One region of the Shewanella sp. MR-4 genome, then DNA from elsewhere that is predicted to be linked to it. Evidence: riboswitches for the same ligand, from Rfam matches in the RefSeq annotation. Region 1 holds a riboswitch; the other holds the start of a gene.
What was found. Region 1 has a riboswitch for lysine ahead of lysC (lysine-sensitive aspartokinase 3). Riboswitches for the same ligand answer to the same signal wherever they lie in the genome.
Positions count from the first base shown of each region.

Region 2: linked by a shared signal. The riboswitch ahead of SHEWMR4_RS07080 (Na+/H+ antiporter NhaC family protein) and the one ahead of lysC (lysine-sensitive aspartokinase 3) in region 1 are both predicted to bind lysine.

Region 1 covers NC_008321.1:754,934-763,321, reverse strand. The annotation lists gene SHEWMR4_RS03420 (succinylglutamate desuccinylase/aspartoacylase family protein) at 1-937, opposite strand, end outside; gene lysC (lysine-sensitive aspartokinase 3) at 939-2,294, opposite strand; lysine riboswitch at 2,438-2,612, opposite strand; gene SHEWMR4_RS03410 (DUF3293 domain-containing protein) at 2,854-3,288, opposite strand; gene arcA (two-component system response regulator ArcA) at 3,875-4,591, shown strand; gene SHEWMR4_RS03400 (S9 family peptidase) at 4,945-7,236, opposite strand; gene SHEWMR4_RS03395 (class 1 fructose-bisphosphatase) at 7,532-8,388, shown strand, end outside.
Region 2 covers NC_008321.1:1,564,220-1,572,607, forward strand. The annotation lists gene SHEWMR4_RS07060 (amidohydrolase family protein) at 1-2,610, opposite strand, end outside; gene SHEWMR4_RS07065 (H-NS family nucleoid-associated regulatory protein) at 2,812-3,204, opposite strand; gene SHEWMR4_RS07070 (electron transfer flavoprotein subunit beta/FixA family protein) at 3,514-4,263, shown strand; gene SHEWMR4_RS07075 (electron transfer flavoprotein subunit alpha/FixB family protein) at 4,264-5,190, shown strand; lysine riboswitch at 5,286-5,482, shown strand; gene SHEWMR4_RS07080 (Na+/H+ antiporter NhaC family protein) at 5,562-7,130, shown strand; gene SHEWMR4_RS07085 (M3 family metallopeptidase) at 7,248-8,388, opposite strand, start outside.

The sequences.
Region 1 (8,388 bases):
CCAGTGGCTCTCCCACGGGCGCCACATATTCCACCAATCCCGCCATGGGCGCATGGTACTTTTTGTAATCCTTAAGATAACAGCCAAAACGTGGCATCTTTGCGGGTGCGACTCGCTCGGCGATCACCCCACGATGACTCAAGTAGGCCAAAATCCCCTGAGCATCGACTAAAGCATCCTCAAGGCAAATGCGTTCTTGGCTCGCAAGTTCCAAGGTAAAGGCCGAAACAGCGATCTCAAGTTCTCGCCCCTGTGCTTTGGCGACTTCACTCAATTGCCACCAAGGGCAAAATGCCGCTTCATCCATAGCCCCGCCAAAACTATTGGGGATCACTAAGGTGTAAGGAATCGAGAAAAACTGCGCCGCCACAATATCATATTCTGGGCAATACAAGTGTTTACAGGATTTAGGCCCGGTATGCAGATCCAATACTATATCCGCCTCGTGGGCCATGGCCTGCAGGTTAACCGCTAATCTGTGGCCCGTGGTCACGCCCCACTCGTTACGTAATCGCTGCTGACACGCCTCAACTAAGGTACTGCGGTAAGCTTGGATAAGCGCACTATCACTAAGCTCGGCATGTTCACGGTACCAAGCGGGTAAATCAATCGAGTGATTTAAGTACTCGCGGTTCCAGTTTGCCCCTGTGATAGGGTCAAAACGCCCCAGCGTAAACTCACCACTCTTTTGATTTATCCCCAGCGGATTTGCCAAGGGCACTAAGGTGATTTCCCCTAAGATGTCACAGCGCTCAAGCTGCTTCATCAATTGGAAAATCACCGCATTCCCCTGCACCTCAGCGCCGTGGACATTGGCCTGAATATACACTTTAGGGCCAGAAACATGACCACTTGGCTTGAAGTGGTAAATCGGCAGAGTGAGTGCTTGCCCTGCGGCAAGCTCCCCAATGGTTAAAGACGACGCAGTCGGTTGCATATTACGCGCCTTCGAACAGGTTTTCGTGCAGTGCTTTAACCACTTGCGCCGCTTCTGATTCGGCGACCAATACGCACAAATTATGCGGGCTGGCGCCTTGGCAGATCATACGCACATTGTGGGGCTCAAGCACTTCAAACACCCGGCGGCAAATGCCCGCAGTGGTGGCAATACGGTTACCGATAATCGCCACCAGTGCTAAACCATCTTCAACACGTACACGGCAATGCTGTGATAATTCCTGCAGCAACGCCTCGCTCAACAGCCCTTGGCCGCTTGAATCCGAGCCGGTTTTATCTAGGGTCAGCGATACGTTAACTTCTGAAGTGGTGATCAAATCCACACTGATCTTATGCCTTGCCAGTGTGGCAAAGGTTTCAGCCAAGAAGCCCTGAGCATGCAACATTTGCAGGCTGTGTAAATTGAGTAGCGTTTGGTCGCGGCGCAGCGCAACCGCACGAAATACAGGCGCATCTTCAACCTGATGACGGATCCAAGTGCCTCCCTTTTCAGGCTCCTTACTCGAACCGACAAACACTTGAATTTGCTGGCGCACCGCAGGCAGGATCGTCGCAGGGTGCAGCACTTTGGCACCAAAAGTCGCCATTTCGGCGGCTTCGTTAAAACTGATTTCGGCAATAGGATGGGCGTTTGGCGCAAGACGCGGATCGGTCGTGTAAATCCCGGCCACATCGGTCCAAATCTCAACCGCAGAGGCTTTTAAGGCTTCGGCTAACAGTGCCGCAGAATAGTCGCTACCGCCACGGCCAAGTGTGGTGGTTTGTCCGGCCTCATCTGAACCAATAAAGCCTTGAGTCACAATCACTTGTTCAGATAACAGCGGCAGTAAATGCTCACGAGAGAGAATGGCAATTTGCTCAACCTGTGGCTCGGCGCGGCCAAAATGGCTGTCGGTGCGCAGCACTCGGCGCACATCGAAGGCACTCGAGTTGGCGCCTTTTTCGCGCAATACCGCCGCAAATAATGCCGACGAACACTGCTCGCCAAGGGACAATAACTCATCCATGGTGGCCTTGCTGCGTTGGGATGCCAGCGCTTCGCTCAATACCGCCATACGACTTAACAGCTTATCCAATGCCGCAGCTACATCGTTGGGGCGACCCAGTTTATCTAAGATAGCGTATTGAATTTGGGCTATTTGCTTTAAGCGCTGTAAACGACCATCGTCATTCATCGACTCTTGAGTGAGTTCAACCAAGAGGTTAGTCACGCCACTGGAGGCGCTAACCACCACTAAACGGCAATCGGGATTGCCCAGTACGATATCGGCGCAGCGATTCATTGCACCGTAATCGGCGACAGAGGTACCACCAAATTTTGCGACAACAAGAGACATTATCGTACCTCCGCAGAAGCAGAAGACACGGCACAAACTAGGATAAGATCTTGATTAACTAACATGATTACGCTCCGAACCAACTTCGTTCGAAGAGCCTGGTGCTCAATGATACGCACCCCAATAGAAGGGAAACAGCAATCGTCACCAGAAGCTCTCCACCAATTACAGGTGACAATCGTTAGGATTCAGCCTAAGCGACCGACATAAACATGCAGCAACCACATCTATGCCTCGGCGTTAATCTCCCTCATCAATCATCGCTGGAGTTTGTGCTCCTCTGACTGACTACCTAGTTAACGCTCCTCTTCTGTTCCTTTCCGCCGGAAAGGGACGAAAAAAGTAGCAATAAACCCCTAATGAAGTCAATGCTAATTTCACATCGCATAAACAAATTCAATAAACGCTTTTAAAAACAATGAGCAATTTAGCGGTAAAGCCAAAGCAAAAATGGTGGCGAGGTATCATGCAGGCATTAACAGGATTAAAAAATAACCGACCTAGCCTTGCCCTTTACAGGCAAAGCCGGACAAGAAAAATAGCAATAAACTCGCGCGGCTTAGGTCGCTAGATCCGGCAGTTCGTAAACCAAACGCACGTGATCATTAAACAGGCCTAAACACACTTCATCATGCCCGGTGATGGTGCAAGGCACTAAACTCACCTCGCCCTTTTCCACCATGTAGATGGCATATTGATTAAACTTTTTCCCCAACTGCAGCGCCATGCTTCTATCGACGAACACGGCCCAGCTCTTTTCCATATGGGATAAATCTGGCGATGCGCCCACCATTGCACGATAGGGGCTGCCGATTAATTCAATATCACGGAGAAGTTGGCGGTCGAGTAAACGGTTTTGGCTGGGACTGAGGAGGGTTGAAGCGGGATTATGGGCGGTAATTACAGCAAAGGAAAAATCACAGGATAATGCTTGAGTAAGCAAAAACAACGGCTTCTGGTAATGCTGCCACAAATCTTGAGTCATGTTGTCCATTGGTTGTCTAGTCGAAAAATGAACCCGAGCTAGTGTAGCAGAGCGCCTTCAAAATCCAAAGAGGCGTGAACTAGGTCACAAGAATTAAAAATACATTAGTTATACTAATCAATAACTAAAGTAAATATCATGGTAAATCAGGGCTTCATCCAGAAATTTGTTAACATTTCATTTGTTAACAAATGCCTAAAACGAGTACAATGTCGCCATTGGCTAGTTGAGCAGATAACATTAAGTTTGCTTAATCTTGACAAGGGTTTGTTAGATTCCTCAGTGAAATCACCCAAAGCTAGCCAGACATCTTTTAAAATGTGTTCTACATTTGATTTATCATTTAAACATTTTAAAAAAAACAATAGTTAAGGAACTATTTATAACTATTGCTTATCGAAGTTGATACTGGTTACGTTTTATCGTATTACACTTTAAACGTGCACTTTATATACATCCTGACGTGTCGCCGTAAAGATCTTTCCTTTGAAGCACAGAGCAGTTAGAGGAAGTATCAACATTTTATGAATATAAGGATCCGATGTAAGTGTTCCTTATGGTTAGAATAAAATTGGTTAAAATTTAGGTAATTAATATGCAAAATCCGCACATTCTGATCGTTGAAGATGAAGCCGTTACCCGTAACACGCTGAGAAGTATTTTCGAGGCAGAAGGGTATGTGGTAACTGAGGCCAATGATGGCGCAGAAATGCATAAGGCTATGCAGGAAAACAAAATTAACCTCGTGGTTATGGACATTAACCTACCAGGTAAAAACGGTCTGTTGTTGGCACGTGAATTACGTGAAATCAACAACATTGGTCTGATCTTCCTGACAGGCCGTGACAACGAAGTCGACAAAATCCTTGGACTTGAAATTGGCGCGGACGATTATATTACCAAGCCGTTCAACCCACGTGAATTGACGATTCGTGCTCGCAACCTTCTGACTCGTGTGAATAGCGCTGGTAACGAAGTCGAAGAAAAGAGCTCTGTCGAATACTACCGTTTCAACGATTGGAGCCTAGAGATCAATAGCCGTTCTCTGGTGAGCCCACAGGGTGAATCTTACAAACTGCCACGTAGCGAATTCCGCGCTATGCTGCACTTTGTTGAAAACCCAGGCAAAATCTTAACTCGTGCCGATCTGCTGATGAAGATGACTGGCCGTGAGTTAAAGCCACACGACCGTACTGTTGACGTGACTATCCGTCGTATCCGTAAGCACTTCGAGAGCTTGCCAGATACGCCAGAAATCATCGCGACTATCCACGGTGAAGGCTACCGTTTCTGCGGTAACTTAGAAGACTAATCTTCGAAGTCCGTTTGAATAATAAAAACCAGATCCTCGGATCTGGTTTTTTTATCTCTGCAATATGGCCAATCCTCTGCCCCGCTTTATCACCCCGCCAAACTTGAATCGCTAAACTTGAATAACCAAGTTTAAATAGCCATCGCAAACCTTAAGCGCATCGATTGGAATGGAGCACTTACTCACAACCAAGTGCTATCCACAGCCTTAACTCAGATGTTAGCTAAGGTGGTAGCTAAGGTATTAGCCAAATACCGAGTGTAAAAAAAGAGTGAGGTGTTAGCCTCACTCTTGGATAACTGCATGCGCTAGTTTAACTGCGTACGCTTGGTTAAACAGTGCTCTGCTGTGGGTTATTTGCCGCTTTTAAGCTGTCTATCGAGGAAATCCGCCAGTGAGCGATATAAATGATTACGCACTTTCTCACCGCGCATCGAATGCTTAGAACCTGGATAATCAATCATCTGGAACAGTTTGCCTTCGTCCTGCAACGCCTTATACACGCGAGTACTGTTTTCAAACAACACGTTATCGTCGGCCATGCCGTGGTACATCAATAACCCCGACTGATAGTTTTTCACATAGGGGAACACGCTACTGGCTTCGTAACCTTGTTCATTATTCGCGGGATGGGCGAGATAACGCTCGGTGTAGTGAGTGTCGTACAAGCGCCAATCGGTGACGGGCGCACCCGAAATCGCCGCCTTAAAGTAATCTGGCGCCTTAAACAAACTCATCAAGGCCATATAACCGCCGTAGCTGTGGCCATAAATCGCCACATTATCGCTATCGACAAAGGGCAGACTGCGCAGATAGTCGACGCCAACCTTTTGGTCGTTCACTTCCGCCTCACCCAAGTGACGGTAAATCACCTGTTCGAACTGAGTGCCTCTATGGGCACTGCCACGGTTATCCAGTTGAAATACCACATAACCTTGCTGCACTAAGTATTGGGTAAAGTAATCCTGCTCACTCCAACTATTGGTCACCAATTGCGCATGTGGGCCACCATAAACGCGTACTACCACAGGGTATTTTTTGTTCGCATCGAAGGGCACAGGTTTAAAGAGACGCGTTTGTAAGATTTGACCATCTTCGGCTTTAAGCTCTTTAAACTCAGGCAGTTGCCACAGGCCAGCATAGTCATACAGAGGATGACCTGCTTTGACTTGGTTCTGCTCGACCCACGCCAAGTGTTGACCCTTATCGCCGTGCAAACTGATCTGTGGCGGCTGAGATAAGCTATTAAAATAATCCAGATACACACTTTGACTATCGGCAAATACCGGATTGTGCATCCCCGCCTCGCTGCTCACGCGCTCAACCTTGCCACCCGCTAACGACACACGGTAGAGATGTTTTTCGATAGGGGTATCTTTGCGGCCGGTGAAATACACCCAGCCTGCGGTTTCATCGATATATTCCAGCTCATCGACTGCCCAATTGCCCTTGGTCAGTTGTGTCTTCAGCTTACCTTTTAGGTCAAACAAATAGAGATGATTAAAGCCGTCACGCTCAGAGGCCCAGATAAACGCCGATTGCTGCTTTAAGAAGTGCAGGTCATTGTTTAGATTCACCCAAGCATCGCTGCGCTCTTTGACTAAGGTTTTCGGCTTGGTCAGCGCATCGAGCGCCACCAGTTGCAGGTCTAATTTTTGTTGATCGCGGCTCTGCCACTGGAAGGATAAATGCTTACTGTCGGGCAACCAATCGACGCGAGGCAGGTAAATATCCTTATTTTTATCATCGCTTAAGGTGACCCAATTGATGGCTTTATTATTAAGGGCCACAACCCCCAGTTGGATCTCGACATTGTTTTTACCCGCCGCCGGATAACGCTGCTCGGTAAGCTTAATGCCATCGGCGTAGATTTCATTACGGGTGACTAACTCAACGCCAGACTCATCGATACGGGTAAAGGCAATGGCCGACTCATCGGGCGCCCACCAGTAACCCGTCATACGATCCATTTCTTCCTGGGCAACAAATTCCGCCATGGCATTTTTAATCGCGCCGCCACCGTCTGTGGTCATGGCCTCAAGCTTTTTAGTCGCTAAATTGAGCACATACAGATTTTGGTCCCGCACAAAGGACACAAAATTACCCTTGGGCGATAGGCGCGCATCGGTGGCAAAGCCCTCGCCTATCGGCAGTTGGCTGACGCTGTTATCCGCTAAGGAGAAGTAATACAGATTCCCCGAGGCAGGGATCAACAACGCCTTGCTATCGTCCGCCCAGAAATATTCCATAATGCCTTCGCCATAAATACGTTGGCGCTCACGGCGGGCCTTTTCTTCATCGGATAACTCATTGCTCGCCAGTTTATCGGCGTTTAGCAACAGGCTAGATTCGCCCGTCTTCACGTCCATCTGCCAGAGATCGTAAAAGTTCTGGTTGTCTTTACGTCCCGCAAGATAGGTCACCCTTTGACCATCTGGGGATAACTTTAATCCACGGGGACTCGTGCCCGCCAAGGCAGGCGAAGCATTCATGCGCTCGATAGTCAGCGGCGTTGTGCCGCCCTCAAGCGCATAGGCGGGGGTCAATATCGCGCTAGAAACCATGGCCAGTTGACTCGCTATCAGTAGGGATGAGGCGCCCAATGTCACCGAGCGCAGGGAAGAAGCTAACCCATTTTTAGTCATTATTATTCCTTGGAAGCATACTCGCCTTTAGGTGGCGATCAAAAACTGCCGTCATTGTGCCAAGGCAAAGCCTAAATAAAAAGCGCAGGCAATATACAGATACAAATTAGCTGGCGAACTCCTGCGGTTAGCTCAATTTTCAAGATAACCCACTCAGTCTGACACAAAGGATAACCCTCTTGGCTTAAATTGATTAAAACCCACAGCAACATCGCTGAAATTGTCGACTAACTGAGTTATTATTCGCGGCAAATAATGAAATTGACCTCAATGTTGAACCCCTAAAGGACCTAACATGCAGACTCTTGCCCAGCACTTAACCTCAAAGGCAGTGAACGAATCCCTCTCGCAACTGATTTTGACCTTAGCCGATACCTCCAAAGCCATCAGCCATGCCGTGCGCCACGGTGCCTTAGCCGGTGTGTTAGGCGCAACCGAACAGGAAAACGTGCAAGGTGAAACCCAGAAAAAACTGGATATCATCACCAACGATATGCTCAAAGATGCATTAAAAGTCGACGGCACAGTGCGCGGCTTAGCCTCTGAGGAAGAAGATCATGTGGTTGAAGTCAGCGCCAATGGTAAATATCTGGTATGTTTCGACCCTTTAGATGGTTCATCGAATATCGATATCAACTCGCTGGTCGGCACCATTTTCTCTGTCCTGCCCGCCCCTGCTGGCGAGTTGACTGAAACAAGCTTTTTGCAATCGGGTCGCAATCAGTTAGCCGCAGGTTATGTGCTCTACGGCCCATCAACCATGCTCGCCCTCACCACAGGCCAAGGCGTGCAACTCTTTACCCTGCACCCAGAAACCAACGAATTTTTACTGACCAACGCGGCCATGAGCATCAGCCCAGACACCCAAGAGTTCGCCATTAACATGTCGAACCAACGTTTTTGGGAAGCGCCAATGCAGACCTATATCGCCGATTTACTGCTAGGCAAAATTGGCCCGCGCGAAAAATCCTTCAACATGCGCTGGATTGCCGCCATGGTCGGTGATGTGCACCGCGTACTTTCTCGCGGCGGTATCTTTACTTACCCAACCGACAATAAAGATCCGAAAAAGCCATACAAGCTGCGTTTAATGTACGAAGCCAACCCAATGGCCTTGTTAGTTGAGCAAGCTGGCGGTAAGGCGTCTACCGG
Region 2 (8,388 bases), 810 kb from region 1:
CAGGCACGCGTTTTGTGGAATCGCATCATAGACTTCGAACTTATAGGCCCACCAATCGGCAAAGGTCGAGGCGCCTGCACCATGGGCGGCTAGCTCGCTGGCAACCTTGTAACCTTCGAGCACGTGGGTAAAGGTTTGCACCTTAAAGTGATAGGCTTCGGCTAATCGCAGGAACATTAAGATTTCTGACTGCACGTAGGAGTGGATATGCACATCGCGCTGCTGCTTTAACACTTCGGCTACCGCCTGTAGGCGATAGCTTGGGCGCGGCGCAATGGTTTTCTTCTTCTCACTGCTACGTAAGTCATCGTAGTCCTTCAGCGCTTTCTCATAGGTGATTGCGGCATCGAAGGTTTCTTCAAATAAAGCTTTTACGCCCATGCGAGTCTGCGGGAAGCGCTGAACAAATTTCTCGCCCCAGTTACTCTGTTTGACGTTTTCGCCAAGGGCGAATTTGATACTGGCAGGGGCATTGGCAAATTTAAGCTGTTCAGCACTCTCACCCCATTTCATCTTGATTAACTGGGATTGGCCACCAATTGGGTTAGCGCTGCCATGGAGTAATTGTGCGCTGGTGACGCCGCCCGCGAGTGCACGGTAGATGGAGATATCTTCGGGATTGATCACATCGCCAATCCGCACCTCAGAGGTGACTGCATCTGTACCTTCATTCGTGCCACCATTGATAGCAATATGGGAATGTTCATCGACGATACCCGCAGTTAAGTGTTTACCCGTTGCATCGAGAACTTGATAACCCGAAGGCGTGCTGAGTTGCTGACCGATTTTTTCAATTCGGCCATTGGCCATTAACAGATCCGCATGTTCCAAAATCCCCTGTTTATCCGAGGTCCACAGGGTGGCATTTTTAATATGGAGTTTTTCGGCTTTTGGCGCCTCGCTCAAACCATAGGCGACGTTAGGGTAGGTGAGTTGACTGACTAAGGTTGGTGCGGAATCGGTTTTAGACGTGCCTTCTTGCTCCGTCTTTGGACTCGAAGCGATAGCAATACCCGCCACATTAATACTGCGACTTTGGGCGTCCACCATGCGGCCTTGAATACCATCTTTAGCGAGCCAGAGGGTAAAACGGCTGATGCCATGTATGCCCGCATCGCTTAAATCGGCGTTAAAGCTCACGCGGCCGTCGTCTTCAAGCTGAAGATTGGTGAGTGTAATGCTCTTCTCGCCACTACTCAGCTGACCTTGGAAGGCGGTTTTGCCCGCTTTGCCCGTTTCTTCAAGGCTTAGATCTAAGGTGAGATTATTCAGCGTGAGCTGATAATCGCCCAAGAGTTTGGCCTGAGGGAGTGAGCGAATGGACTGCTCTTTGCCCTGCAGCCAGACACTGTAAATCTGGCCATCTTTAAAGATATTGCCCTTAGTAATCACAAAGTCGGCCATATAGCCGGGAGCAAGTTTACCGGCGAACTCGGCCGTACCCGCCATCTCGGCGGCTTGAGTTGTCAGTGCGGCGAGGGCCTTGTCCTCACTCAGTCCCTGGGCGATGGCTTGACGCAGGCGAGGCCAAAATGCCTCGGTCTTAATGCCAAATTGGGTAAACGCAAAAGGGATGCCCGCATTAGCCACTGCTGCTGGGTTTGTGGGGGCGCGTTCCCATTGTCTGAGTTCTGCAAGGGAGACTTCACGGTCGGCATCATCGGTACCCACATCCGGTGCTTGCGGATAGTTGAGCGGCAGGATGAGAGGATAATTCAGGGTCTGTAATTCATTGATGCGCGCATATTCTTGACCACTTGCGAGTAAGTTGGCTGGCTGCTGATGTTCTTTGAGCAGGTTCGCGGCGCGCAGCAAATCGTTGAGGTTTTTTGTTTCAAAGACGATTTGTTTCTCGGCTAAGTTATCTAAGCGTTCGAAGGCGATATTAAATTCAATTTGAGCATTTGCTGAACTATTAACCGATTTGTGCTTATTTTGGTTATACCAGTTAGCATCGGCAAAGGTTTGTCGGATAAGCGCGATACTGCCCATCAGAGAATTGGGGTAGTCTTGTTCAGACGTGCCTTTATCGAAGGCCATAAAAGGTTGGCTGCGTGCACGATAAATCACCTCGTTGGCGGTTTTATCGGCTAATGAAAGGCTAACACCTGTACCGCGGAAAATACCGTCGAGTTTACTGCTTTGCACGCTGGTAAAGCCGTTATTGATCCAATCACGTGCGCGTTCTTTATTTGGGTAAACGTAATTAAACCATTCTTTTTCAGCGTGAATTGCACCATTTTCGGCATTACCACCGATACGTTTAATATCATATACCGGACGAGTCAGCCCCAATTTGGGATATTCAAACTCGATACCATAATCGGTAAAGGGATCGATAAAACCGGGATAGATAGTATAGCCACTGAGATCAACCTTTAATGCTGCCTCTGGAATATCCCCTTTTTCAATAATGGCTTTGATCCGATTATTTTCTACTAATAAGGTGGCATTTGTGAGTCGCTTCCCTGGCGCCATGATTAATTCAGCATTAGTGAAGGCCGTTAACTTATTGACGGGGGAGATGGGGTTGGCCTCGGCAAAAATGTTGTGGGATACCAAACTACTTATAATGCCGCAGCTTATTATTATCTTATTGTTTATCTGCATTTTTTATTCACTTAGACGGAGGGTGAATAAAGAGTAACCCAAAGCAGATGTAAATACTAAAGCTGAATTGTAACGCAATTTAAGCATTTGCTTGAATGCAATGACGGGGATTCATTCAGGCATAAAAAAGCTCGCAGGGCGCGAGCTTTTTTATGTTACTCAGTGGTAATAGCAAACGGCTATTACAAACACTGTATTGGATTAGATTAAGAAATCATCCATAGAACGGCCTTTATTGACTTCGTTCTTAAATACCGTTGGCATACGACCTTGACCAGTCCACTGGATCACTTCGCCGTTAACTTCAATTTGGTATTTTGCTGGACGTGGAGCGCGTTTTTTACCTGCAGCTTTAACTGCTACGCCACCTAAGTCGTCGATTGATAAACCAACTGCTTCCATTTGTTGGCGGATTTCTTCGATTTTGGCATTACGCGCAGCAATAGCTTGCTGTTCTTCTGCCTCCATTGACTCACGCTCAACTAAAATTTTATCTAGCTTAGCCGCTAAATCACGCAGTTCTTCAACGCTGAGATCTTTTACCGCAGCTTTAAAACGACGACCGTGAGTTAATATCTCTAAAAATTCGCTCATATCTATTTTCGTCCCACTCTATTTTTATTACAGGATAATGGTGAACAACAGCTAAATGATAGAAACTAATATTGTTCGAATCAAATAAAATTATGCAATAAACAGAAATTAAATATTATTTAATTTTTGAACTTTTTAAATATGGCAGATAAGTGTTCAAAAATGTGGCCAATACCACAGACTTAAAAATGCAAACAGGCGTTTGAGTTTAGTTGACGTTAACGTTAACAGGACGTAAAGTGGCTCTATCCTGCATTGGTGATGACCAATGTTTTGTCCATGTACATGAAAGTGTAGGAAGGAAACCCTATGAAAGTATTGGTGCCTGTTAAGCGCGTAGTTGATGCCAATGTGAAGGTCAGGGTAAAAGCTGACAACACCAGCGTTGATACCGCAAACCTCAAAATGGCGTTGAACCCTTTTTGTGAAATTGCAGTAGAAGAAGCGGTTCGTTTAAAAGAAGCGGGCAGTGCTACTGAAGTAGTGGTCGTCAGTATCGGCAATAAAGCCGTTCAAGAACAATTACGTACCGCGTTAGCATTAGGTGCTGACCGTGCGATTCACATTGATACTGAAGAAGAGTTAACCCCAGTATCGATTGCCAAATTACTCAAAGCCGTACAAGAAAAAGAACAAGCACAATTAGTGCTGTTTGGTAAGCAATCTATCGATGGCGATAATAACCAAACTGGCCAAATGTTTGCGGCATTAACGGATATGCCACAGGCAACTTTTGCTTCTGAAATCAAAGTGGAAGGCAATTCAGTGCAAGTGGCTCGCGAGATTGATGGCGGGATGCAAACCTTAAGTCTGCCATTGCCAGCCGTGGTGACCGCCGATTTACGTTTGAACGAACCACGTTACGCTTCATTACCTAACATCATGAAAGCTAAACGTAAGCCATTAGATGTGCTCACTGTTGCGGATTTAGGTGTGACGCTAAAAGCCCATCAAACTGTGGTGAAGGTGACGCCGCCTGCCGAACGTAAAGCGGGTATCATGGTTGCGTCTGTAGCTGAGCTGGTTGAAAAGTTAAAGAATGAAGCGAAGGTGATCTAAATGGCCATTTTAGTATTAGCAGAACACGATAATGCGGCACTGAAACTGGATACCGCAAAGGTTGTCACCGCAGCCCGTGCAATTGGTGATGATGTGCATGTATTGGTGGTTGGCCACCAATGTGGCGCCGTGGCGCAAGCTGCGCAGGCCCTACAAGGCGTCGCTCAAGTATTGGTCGCCGATAACAGTGCCTATGAAGCGCATTTAGCCGAAAACGTAGCTAAATTGCTGGTGGACTTAGCACCAAATTACAGCCATATCCTCGCCGCAGCATCAAGTGCCGGTAAAGATACGCTACCGCGTGTGGCTGCCTTGTTAGACGTTGCGCAAATTTCTGAAGTGATTGGCGTAGTGAGTAGCGACACCTTTGTTCGCCCGATTTATGCGGGTAACGCTTTAGCGACAGTACAAAGCCATGACGCGATTAAAGTGATGACAGTCCGTGCCAGTGCCTTCGATGCGGCAGCGCAGGGCAACAGTGCAGCCGTGACTACTTTAGATAAAGTGTTTGAAGCCAAAACTCAGTTTGTGTCTCAATCATTGACCGTTTCTGCGCGTCCAGAGTTAGGTAATGCGGGCATTATCGTTTCTGGTGGCCGTGGTATGGGCAGCGGTGAAAACTTTGGTATGTTAGAGCAATTGGCGGACAAACTCGGTGCCGCTGTTGGGGCATCTCGCGCCGCGGTTGACGCAGGTTTTGTGCCTAACGATCTGCAAGTGGGTCAAACCGGTAAGATTGTGGCACCAAATCTCTACATCGCCGTGGGGATTTCGGGTGCGATTCAGCATTTAGCAGGGATGAAAGACGCTAAGGTGATTGTGGCAATCAACAAAGATCCTGAAGCGCCAATCTTCCAAGTGGCCGATTATGGTCTCGAAGCTGACCTGTTCGACGCCGTTCCAGAGTTGATTGCAACTCTAGGTTGATTTTATCTGTGATCTAAGTCAAAGTAAGCGGCTTTGCGGTGGCAACTGCTTAGCCGCTTATGTTTTTATGTGCCTCACGCCCGTGCAAGGGCGTTCTTAGAAGTAGAGGCGCACCAAATATCAGTAGTGATCAGTAGGGTGATTCCGTTGATCGTTCACGAAAGGATTTGGTGCCGAAGTGGTTTGATTTATCACGATCAACTGCTGGGGTTGTGCCGAATAGGTACAACACTGCCATAGTATTTTCTGATACGGATATTAGGAATAGTTACTATGGAGCGCTACTGATAGGACAGGTGATCTTGGGTATCTATTGCCTTTTCCCACCAGTTCAGTCGCCCTCCATTCGTATTTTGACGAAGAAATAATCAATGACTGTAGTAAGTTACGCCGATTCGGCACTTTCTCTGCTGCCGCCTGTGGTCGCAATTGTGTTGGCGATTTTCACTCGCCGCGTTCTCCTTTCCCTCGGTTTAGGTATTGTGATTGGGGTATTATTACTCAATCAATTTTCACCTGTGGCCAGCGGTGAGTTTTTAGTTAACAGTGTAAAAGGACTTTTTTGGTCAGAAGATGGCGTAAATTCTTGGAATTTATACATTCTCGGCTTTTTAATTGTATTAGGGATGATCACTGCGTTAATTACCGTCAGTGGTAGTGCGCGGGCATTTGCCGATTGGGCGCGCCTGCATATTCGCAATAAACGCGATGCCAAATTACTGACCATGTTTTTAGGCTGTGTTGTCTTTATTGACGATTATTTCAATAGCTTAGTCGTTGGTTCTGTCGCAAGACCCGTCACCGACCGTTATTATATTTCCCGCGCTAAGTTAGCCTATTTATTAGATTCTACGGCGGCGCCGGTTTGTGTTATTTCGCCAGTATCCAGTTGGGGCGCTTATATTATTGCGCTGATCGGCGGCATATTAACCGCCCATGGCTTTGCCGATTCTGGGCATTTGAGTGTATTTATTCAAATGATCCCTATGAATTTCTACGCTATTTTTTCTTTATTATTATTACTTTGTGTTGCATTTATGGGCTTGGATATTGGCCCTATGCGTGAGCATGAATTAAATGCACAGCGCGGTAATTTATATGATGAGAATAAAGGATTACCACCCGGGGCGAATGCCGATCTACCCGAAGCCGAAACGGGTAAAATCCTCGGGTTATTCTTACCTATTACCGTGCTGGTATTTGCGACCCTGTATTTTATGATCGATAGTGGTGCTCAGGTATTAGCGAAAGAAGGCATTGAATTTAATATTATTTCCGCTTTTGAGAAAACCGATGTCAGTTCATCACTGTTCTTTGGTGCCCTGATTGGTTTAGCGGTTGCACTGGTGCTTAACCTAGTGCAAGGCGTTGAAAAGTCGATGGTTGTTAAAGGTATAGTGCAGGGCGCTCGCTCTATGCTGCCTGCGATTTATATCCTGTTATTTGCATGGACTATTGCTGGTGTGATTGGCCAGCTTGAAACTGGTAAGTTTATGGCAAGCCTCGCCACAGGGAATATTCCCTTTGCCTTCTTGCCTGCGTTGATGTTTGTGTTAGCGGGTCTAACGGCGTTTTCTACCGGCACCAGTTGGGGCACGTTCGGCATTATGCTGCCGATTGCCGCCGATATGGCGATGGGTAGCCATACGGCCATGATGTTACCTATGCTAGCTTCAGTATTGGCGGGCGCGGTATTTGGTGATCACTGTTCACCGATTTCGGATACCACGATTTTGTCGTCAACCGGCGCGAGCTGCCACCATATCGACCACGTTGTGACTCAGCTGCCTTACGCAGTGATAGTGGCGCTGATCAGCATGGTGGGTTATGTGGTGCTTGGCTTTACTGAATCAGTCAATGCGGGGCTGCTGACCTGTAGTGTATTGTTTGTGTTGACTATCATTGGTTTGCAAATTAAATCAAGAAGTTTGGCGAAATAAACCGTAATTAAGAGAATGACAACTCTGCGGTTCGTAAGGTGAATTTCGCGAGAGTTAAAAATAAAATAGGCCAGCAAGTATGCTGGCCTATTTTTTTATTTATTACCCAACCCCAAATTACAGAGCAGTGTTGAGTCCACGGCGGTTCAATAACCCTTCGGTGGTAGGCTCTTGACCACGGAAGTTTTTGTAAGCTTCCATTGGTGCAATGCTGTTGCCCACTTCGCGAATGGTCTTGCGGTATTTCATGCCGATTTCACGGTTTAAGCCACCTTGAGTTTGCACATAAGCGTAGGCATCTGCTGCTAAAATCTCACTCCACATGTAAGCGTAGTAACTTGCTGAGTAACCACCTGGGAAGGCGTGGGCAAAGTAAGTTGACTTATAACGTGGTGGCACGGCAGTGATATTTAAGCCGTGTTTTTTCAGCGCATTGGCTTCGAATGTCGCCACATCTTGCAGTGGGGCATCAGGGCTTAATGAGTGCCATTCCATGTCGACGAGCGCCGCAGCCATATACTCTAAGGTATCGAAGCCTTGGTTAAAGCTGCCTGATTTGAGCAGTTTTTGCAGCAAATCATCGGGAATTGGCTTACCAGTTTCGTAGTGTTTGGCGTAGTTGGCTAACACTTTAGGGTGGGCTGCCCAATCTTCCTCGAAGGTTGATGGGAATTCCACAAAGTCACGGGAGACCGAAGTACCTGCCAAGCTTGGGTAAGTCACCTTAGAGAACATACCGTGGGTACCATGGCCCATCTCGTGGAACATAGTGGTCACTTCGTTGTAGCTGACGAAGGTCGGTTGTCCCTCTGGCGCCTTCTTAATGTTCATCACGTTGACCACGACAGGCTTAGTGCCTTCGAGGAAGGATTGACCCACGAACGAGCTCATCCATGCACCGCCGCGTTTGCCTTCACGGGCAAAGTAGTCGGCATAGAAAATCGCCATGCTCGAACCATCGGCATCAAACATTTCGTAGGCTTTCACATCCGGGTGGTACACGGGTAAATCTGGGCGAGGCTTTAAGGTGACGCCATAGAGTTCTTTGAGGGTGTAGAACACGCCGTCTTCGAGTACGCGGTTAAATTCGAAATAAGGGCGAATGCTATTGGCATCGAGGGCGTATTTTTCTTGGCGAACCTTCTCGGCGTAGAATTCCCAGTCCCATGGCGCGAGTTCAAACTTGCCGCCAGTCTTGTCGATCATCGCTTGGATATCGGCCGCTTCTTTCTCGGTATTGGTCACGACGGCTGGCACC